Nisaea sediminum: one gene and its partner. Each later gene encodes a partner of the first gene's protein in a complex. Links are inferred from orthologs where the notes say so. Each region holds a gene or a part of one and is shown on either strand. Other genes may lie near its edges. The genes, in order: IG122_RS08030 and dnaG.

Evidence for each region.
Region 2: the proteins of IG122_RS08030 (region 1) and dnaG are in contact, whole or in part, in a crystal structure (PDB 2R6A), measured with the Geobacillus stearothermophilus proteins. The link is inferred for Nisaea sediminum from one-to-one orthologs. Residues at the interface, in WP_033016901.1 of Geobacillus stearothermophilus: Ser13, Glu15, Ala16, Gln18, Glu91, Leu92, Asp94, Ala95, Val96, Pro97, Thr98, Ala99, Ala100, Asn101, Tyr104, Tyr105, Ile108; in WP_049624496.1 of Geobacillus stearothermophilus: Lys456, Leu457, Leu458, Pro459, Ala460, Asn463, Ala464, Leu467, Leu535, Leu536, Ile537, Ala538, Gln544, Glu545, Asp548, Tyr549, His552.

Annotation. Positions count from the first base shown.
Region 1 is NZ_JACZCQ010000003.1:616,788-620,053, forward strand. The notes cover bases 227-3,177. They hold IG122_RS08030 (replicative DNA helicase), read left to right. Parts: upstream 227-921; coding sequence 922-2,433; downstream 2,434-3,177. Other genes in these bases: rplI (50S ribosomal protein L9), read left to right, coding at 227-708; alr (alanine racemase), read left to right, coding at 2,433-3,177. Outside these bases: IG122_RS08020 (DUF2232 domain-containing protein), read left to right, coding at 1-26; more of rplI, read left to right, coding at 94-226; more of alr, read left to right, coding at 3,178-3,266. UniProt on the Escherichia coli protein: The main replicative DNA helicase, it participates in initiation and elongation during chromosome replication. Travels ahead of the DNA replisome, separating dsDNA into templates for DNA synthesis.
Region 2 is NZ_JACZCQ010000005.1:247,398-250,641, reverse strand. Bases 316-3,244 are described here. They hold dnaG (DNA primase), read left to right. Parts: upstream 316-817; coding sequence 818-2,671; downstream 2,672-3,244. Other genes in these bases: rpoD (RNA polymerase sigma factor RpoD), read left to right, coding at 2,732-3,244; IG122_RS11640 (GatB/YqeY domain-containing protein), read left to right, coding at 316-730. Outside these bases: more of IG122_RS11640, read left to right, coding at 275-315. UniProt on the Escherichia coli protein: RNA polymerase that catalyzes the synthesis of short RNA molecules used as primers for DNA polymerase during DNA replication.

The DNA of each region.
Region 1 (3,266 bases):
TCGCACGGAATTCGAATCAAACGTGATCCCGGTCGGAACCGGCCCGCGCCGCAGCTTCGCGGCAGAGGCCCCGGCCACAAAGGAGTAAGAGAAATGGAAGTCATTCTTCTGGAGCGTATCGAACGTCTCGGCCAGATGGGCGACGTCGTTAACGTGAAGCCGGGCTTCGCCCGCAACTTCCTGCTGCCCCAGGGCAAGGCCCTTCGTGCGAGCAAGAACAACCTGACCCACTTCGAAGGCCAGCGCGCCCAGCTCGAAGCGGAAAACCTCGAGCGCAAGGGTGAGGCCGAACAGGTCGCGACCAAGCTCGCGGGCATGGTGGTTCCGGTGATCCGGGCCGCCGGCGACAGCGGCCAGCTCTACGGCTCCGTCACCTCCCGCGACATCGCGGACGCGGTCACCGCCGGGGGCGTCACCGTCAGCAAGCGCCAGGTCGTGCTCGACCGCGCCCTGAAGATGCTCGGCCTCGAAGAGATCCGCGTCGTGCTGCATCCGGAAGTGTCGGTGAACATCACCGTCAACATCGCCCGCAGCGCCGACGAAGCCGAACAGCAGAAACTCCTTGGCCGTGCCGTCGGCACCGAAGAAGCCGAGGAAGCCGAGGAAGAGGAAGAAGCCCAGTTGACGGCCGAAGCCGCTTCCGAGCTGCTTGAGGAAGGCCTTGCCGAGGCGGCCGCCGACGAGGAAGAGAAGCCTGCGGAGGCCTGAGCCTTTTCGCGTCTCTCACCAACTGTTCCGGAAACGGCCGCCCGTCGGGGCGGCCGTTTTCTTTTTCACAGGGTCAAGCCCTTGGTTTTCGGGCCGCAAATCCGAGATATCCCCGCTATTCAGCTTTATACACAGCCGTAAGTCTTTGATAAATCACGGCTTGGGGATAAGATTGCTGAAGACGTCCACAGCCCTTCTTGGTATGTGTATCTGATGTCCAGTTCAGAGCCATTCTCGACCATCACATCTCTCACGCGCGCGGAACCGCAGACCAGCGAATACCGCGAGCCTCCCCACAACCTAGAGGCGGAACAAGGTCTGCTCGGCGCGATCCTGGTCAATAACCGTGCCTTCGAGAGGGTCAGCGAGTATCTGGCGCCTGAACATTTCGCCGACCCGGCTCATGGGCGCATCTTCGCCGCCTGCGGCCGGCTGATCGAGAAAGGCCAGATCGCCAACCCGGTGACCCTGAAACCGCTCTTCGATCAGGACGATTCCCTGCAGGAGGCCGGCGGCGCGCAGTATCTGGTCCGGCTCGCCGCCTCCGTCGTCACCGTGATCAATGCCGACGATTACGGCCAAGCGATCTATGACAGCTTCCTGCGCCGCGAACTGATCGATCTCGGCGGCGAGATCGTCAACGTGGCCTACAAGCACGATCTCGACCTGCCGGCGGCAGATCAGATCGAGGCCGCGGAATCGAAACTCTTCAGTCTCGCGGAACGCGGCTCCAGTCAGGGCGGCTTCCAGGATTTCGGCGAGGCCCTGACCACCGCCGTCCGGATGGCCGAGGAGGCTTTCAAGCGAGACGGCGGGCTTGCGGGTATTTCCACCGGTCTGACCGACCTCGACGCCAAGCTCGGCGGCCTGCACCCCTCGGATCTGCTGATCCTCGCCGGCCGGCCGGCCATGGGAAAGACCGCGCTGGCGACGAACATCGCCTTCCATGTCGCGACCGCCGCGCTCAAGGACCCGGAACTCGACCGCCAGGTCGTCGCCTTCTTCTCGCTCGAAATGTCGGCCGAACAGCTCGCCACGCGTATTCTGGCCGAGCAGACCGAGATCTCGTCGGAGCATATCCGGCGCGGCGAGCTGACGACCGAGGACTTCCAGAAGCTGGTCGCCTCCAGCCAGGACCTTGAGCGGGCGCCGCTCTATGTCGACGATACCCCCGCGATCACCATCGCCACCATGCGCGCCCGCGCGCGGCGCCTGAAGCGCCAGCAGGGACTTTCGCTCATTGTGGTCGACTACCTGCAGCTCATGCGCCCTTCCGCCGGTCAGCGGGCCGACAACCGGGTGCAGGAAATCTCCATGATCACCCAGGGCCTGAAGGCGATCGCCAAGGAACTGGACGTGCCGGTCATCGCCCTGTCCCAGCTTTCACGCGCCGTCGAACAGCGCGAGGACAAACGCCCCGTGCTGGCCGACCTTCGAGAATCCGGATCGATCGAGCAGGACGCGGACGTCGTCATGTTCGTGTTCCGCGAGCAGTACTATCTCGAGAAGGGCGAACCCGCGCAGCGCATCGATGAGTCCGACGAGAAGTTCCACGACCGGCACGACCAGTGGAAGGACCGCTGCGAGAAGTCCTACGGCAAGGCCGAGGTCATCATCGGCAAGCAGCGCCACGGCCCGACAGGCACCGTCACGCTGCACTTCGAAGGCTCGACGACCAAATTCTCCAATTTCGTCTCGGACGATCACATCCCGGACAGCTTCTGATGCTCGATACCTCTCCGGCAGCCGGCGGCTCCGATGCCGCGTCGGAACTCGTGGTCGATCTCCGCGCGGTCAAACAGAACTACCTGTCCCTGCAGCAGCGGCTCGGAAAGAGCGAATGCGCCGCGGCCGTGAAGGCCGACGCCTACGGAACGGGCGCGGACAAGGTGGCTCCGGCGCTCTTCGAGGCTGGCTGCCGGACCTTCTTCGTCGCAACCGTCGACGAAGCGATCGCCCTCCGAAAGATCCTTCCCAGCGCCCGAATCGCCGTGCTCAACGGTCTGCTTCCGGGGACCGAACAGGTCATTCCGGAGCACGATCTGATCCCGGTCATCAACGATCTGGAGCAGGTCTCACGCATTCGCGAAATGTGCGTCGCCGCCGGCCGGGCGCTGCCGGCCATGCTGCATATCGACACCGGGATGAACCGGCTTGGCCTGTCGCCGGACGAGATGGATCGTGTGGCCGAGGATCCCGATTTGCTGACCGGCCCGGACTGGCTCTACGCGATCTCGCATCTCGCCAGCGGCGACGATCCCGGCAACCCGGAGAACGCGGCGCAACTCGCGCGGTTCGCCGACCAGCGCCGCCGTCTAAAGCGGCCGCTGCGGGCAAGCCTGGCCAACTCGGCCGGGATCTTTCTCGGTCTGGATTATCATCTGGATCTCGCCCGCCCCGGCTTCGCGCTTTACGGCGGCCGGGTGGAAGACGGCAAACCGAGCCCGATGGAGCCGGTTGTCCGGCTGCGGGCGCGCATCCTGCAGGTCCGCACCGTCCTCGCAGGCGACAGCATCGGCTACGGCGGCACGTACAAGGTGACCAAGGATGCGCGTATC
Region 2 (3,244 bases), on another replicon or contig:
TGCGGTTCCGGCACACGAGAACCGCGGAGGATCGCATGGATATCCGCTTGGCAGACAGATTCTTTGTCTTCGGGTCGGGCCGGACGCTTCGAAGCCGAGTTGATAAAGAATGCGGGACAAGAGGTCAAGGCCGTTGTTTTTCATATAAACAAGTAAATTCAATATGTTAATAAATGTGCCTTGCGTTTTGTTCCGCGATGGAGATGGTGTAGCCGAAATTCGCGAGCCGGTCTGACGAGAAACCCGCCGCGAAATGGCTAGGGGTAATGTTCATATGATGCGCGCCGCATTCAGTGACGCCTTGAAAGAGGCTTTGAAGGAAAAGGATCAGTGTGCCGTCAGCACAATCAGATTGATTCTGGCGGCCCTGAAGGACCGTGACATTGCCGCGCGCGGCAATGGCAACGCGGACGGGATCAGCGAGGACGAGATCCTCTCCATGCTGCAGACCATGCTCAAGCAGCGGACCGAGTCGATCCGGCTTTACGAGCAGGGTGGCCGTCTGGAACTGGCCGAGCAGGAAAAGGCCGAGATGGACGTCATCCGCCGTTTCATGCCGCAGCAGCTCGACGAAGCCGAGATGAACGCGGCGGTGGAAACCGTCGTGAAGGAAATCGGCGCGAAGGAGCTGAAGGACATGGGGCGCGCCATGGCTGCCCTGAAGGAGCGCTATGCCGGCCGCATGGATTTTTCCAAGGCGAGCGGCATTGTCCGACAGATGCTCGCCTGAGCCTGTCCATACCCGGATTCCTTTGACCGCTTGAGCTGGCAAGTTCACACTCTTTGCCCCTTGGGCAAGGATTGATCGTCGCACATCATGAGCTTCCCGCCACAATTCCTTGACGAATTGAGGACCCGGCTTCCGGTTTCGGAAGTGGTCGGCCGTCGGGTGACGTTGCAGCGTCGGGGCCGGGAGTTTCTCGGGCTCTGTCCGTTCCATTCGGACAGCAAGCCGTCAATGAATGTCGTCGACGATAAGAATTTCTATCACTGCTTCGCCTGCGGGGCGCATGGCGACATCATCAAGTTCGTGATGGAGTCCGAGGGGCTCGCTTTCCCCGAGGCGGTCGAGAAGCTGGCCGACATGGCCGGTCTCGAGGTGCCCAAGGAAACGCCGCAGGACCGCGAGCGCTCCAAGCGCCGCGAGACCCTGCACGATGTTCTCGAACATGCCTGCACCTGGTTCGAGCAGAAGCTTGCGGGACCCGGCGGGGCCGAGGCGCTCGATTATCTGCGCGGGCGCGGGCTTACGAAGGAAACCATTGCCCGCTTCCGCCTTGGCTGGGCGCCGGACAGCCGGACCGCCTTCGCGCAGTCGATGAAGGCGGAAGGCGTGAAGGAGGCCCTGCTGCTGGAAGCGGGACTGCTGCGCAAACCGGAAGACGGGGGCGCGGCCTACGATTATTTCCGCGGTCGCATCATCTTCCCGATCACCGACCGGCGCGGACGGGTGATCGCCTTCGGTGGCCGCATTCTCGGCGACGGTCAGCCGAAATACCTCAATTCTCCGGACACGCCGGTCTTCCATAAAGGCCGCGTTCTTTATGGTCTCGCGCAGGCGCGCGAGCCGGCCCGCAAGGCGGACGAGATCGTCGTCGCGGAAGGCTACATGGACGTGATCGCGCTCTCACAGGGTGGTTTTCCGCAGGCGGTCGCCCCGCTCGGCACCGCGCTGACCGAGGATCAGATCGCGGAGCTCTGGAAACTCGCGACGGAGCCGGTGGTCTGTTTCGACGGCGACACAGCAGGTATGCGGGCCGCCGGACGCGCCGCCGACCGGGTGCTGCCGATGCTGAAGCCGGGACACTCCCTTCGTTTCGTCACGCTGCCGCAGGGCGAGGATCCGGACGACGTGATCAAGCATCACGGTGCCAAGGCGATGCGCGAGCTGCTTGACGGGGCGATCCCGCTGTCCGAATTCATCTGGCGCCAGGAACTGGCCGCCCAGCCGGTGACCACGCCGGAGCGGATCGCGGATTTTCAGCGCCGCATGCGTGGGCGGGTCCGGGAAATCGCCGAACGTACGGTGCAGGAAAGCTATTCGGATCATGTCGAGAACCGGATCCGGGAAATGCGCCGGGCCGGTCGGGAAAACAGTGGCGGCGGTCGCGGTTCGCGCCGCAGCGGTTATGCCGAGGCCTATGCGGGAGCGCAGTTTTCGCAGGGCCACCGGGCCAACGTTCCGTCGATCATGGCGCGGCGTCAGCAGCAGATCGTGCTCGCGGCCCTCCTCAACCATCCGGCCCTGATCGACGAATTGGGCGAGGCGATCGGCGTTCTGGCCTTCGACGATCCCTTCCTTGACAAGCTCCGGCAGCAAATCATAGAGATTGCGCTCGCCGATCCAGGCCTTGACTCGGAGGGCTTAATCGCCCATTTGACGCGGTTGGGGTTATCGGATGCCTGCAATGGGCTTCTAAGTGGGGAAACATTAAGTCACGCCGCCTTCGCGAGGCGGAACGCGCAGCTTTCGAAGGCGCGCGCGGGACTGACGGAATTGCTGGCTCGTATCGGCAAGCCTCAGCTTGAGGCGCAATTGGCCGATGCCGAACGGGCGGTGGCGGAGGAATTTAGCGAAGCGAGTTGGAACCGGCTGGCGTCATTGCGATCGGCGCTGGCTTCCCTCAATTCCAGCGCCGCGCTTGAGGAAACCGACCTCGGTCGGAGTTAAGATAACGGCGGGCTGTCCCGGGGTGGGGACGGCGGCGCATATGGAGAGGTCGACGAACGAATGGCGAAACAGTCGCTGGCGAACGAAGACGAGAACCGGGACCGCGAAGAGAATTCCGACGGTCCGCTGATCGACAACGTCAATCAGACCGTCAAGAATCTGATCAAGAAGGGCAAGGAGCGCGGCTACCTCACCTATGACGAGGTGAACGCGGCACTGCCTCAGGAGGAGATGTCCTCCGAGCAGATCGAAGACGTGATGTCCGCGCTCAGCGAGATGGGCGTCAACGTGGTCGAGAACGAGGATCAGGAAGACAGCGGCAACGACGCCAAGGCCGAGGACGAGAAGAGCGTCGCCGGCAATGTCGCCGACGACGATGTCGGCCGCACGGACGACCCGGTGCGGATGTATCTGCGCGAGATGGGCAGTGTCGAGCTGCTCTCCCGCGAGGGCGAGATCGCCATCGCCAAGCGCATCGAGGCCGGCCGCGAGATGATGATCGGCGGCATCTGCGAAAGCCCGCTGACCATCAAGGCCCTGATCCAGTGGCGCGACGCGCTGAAGGAAGAGAAG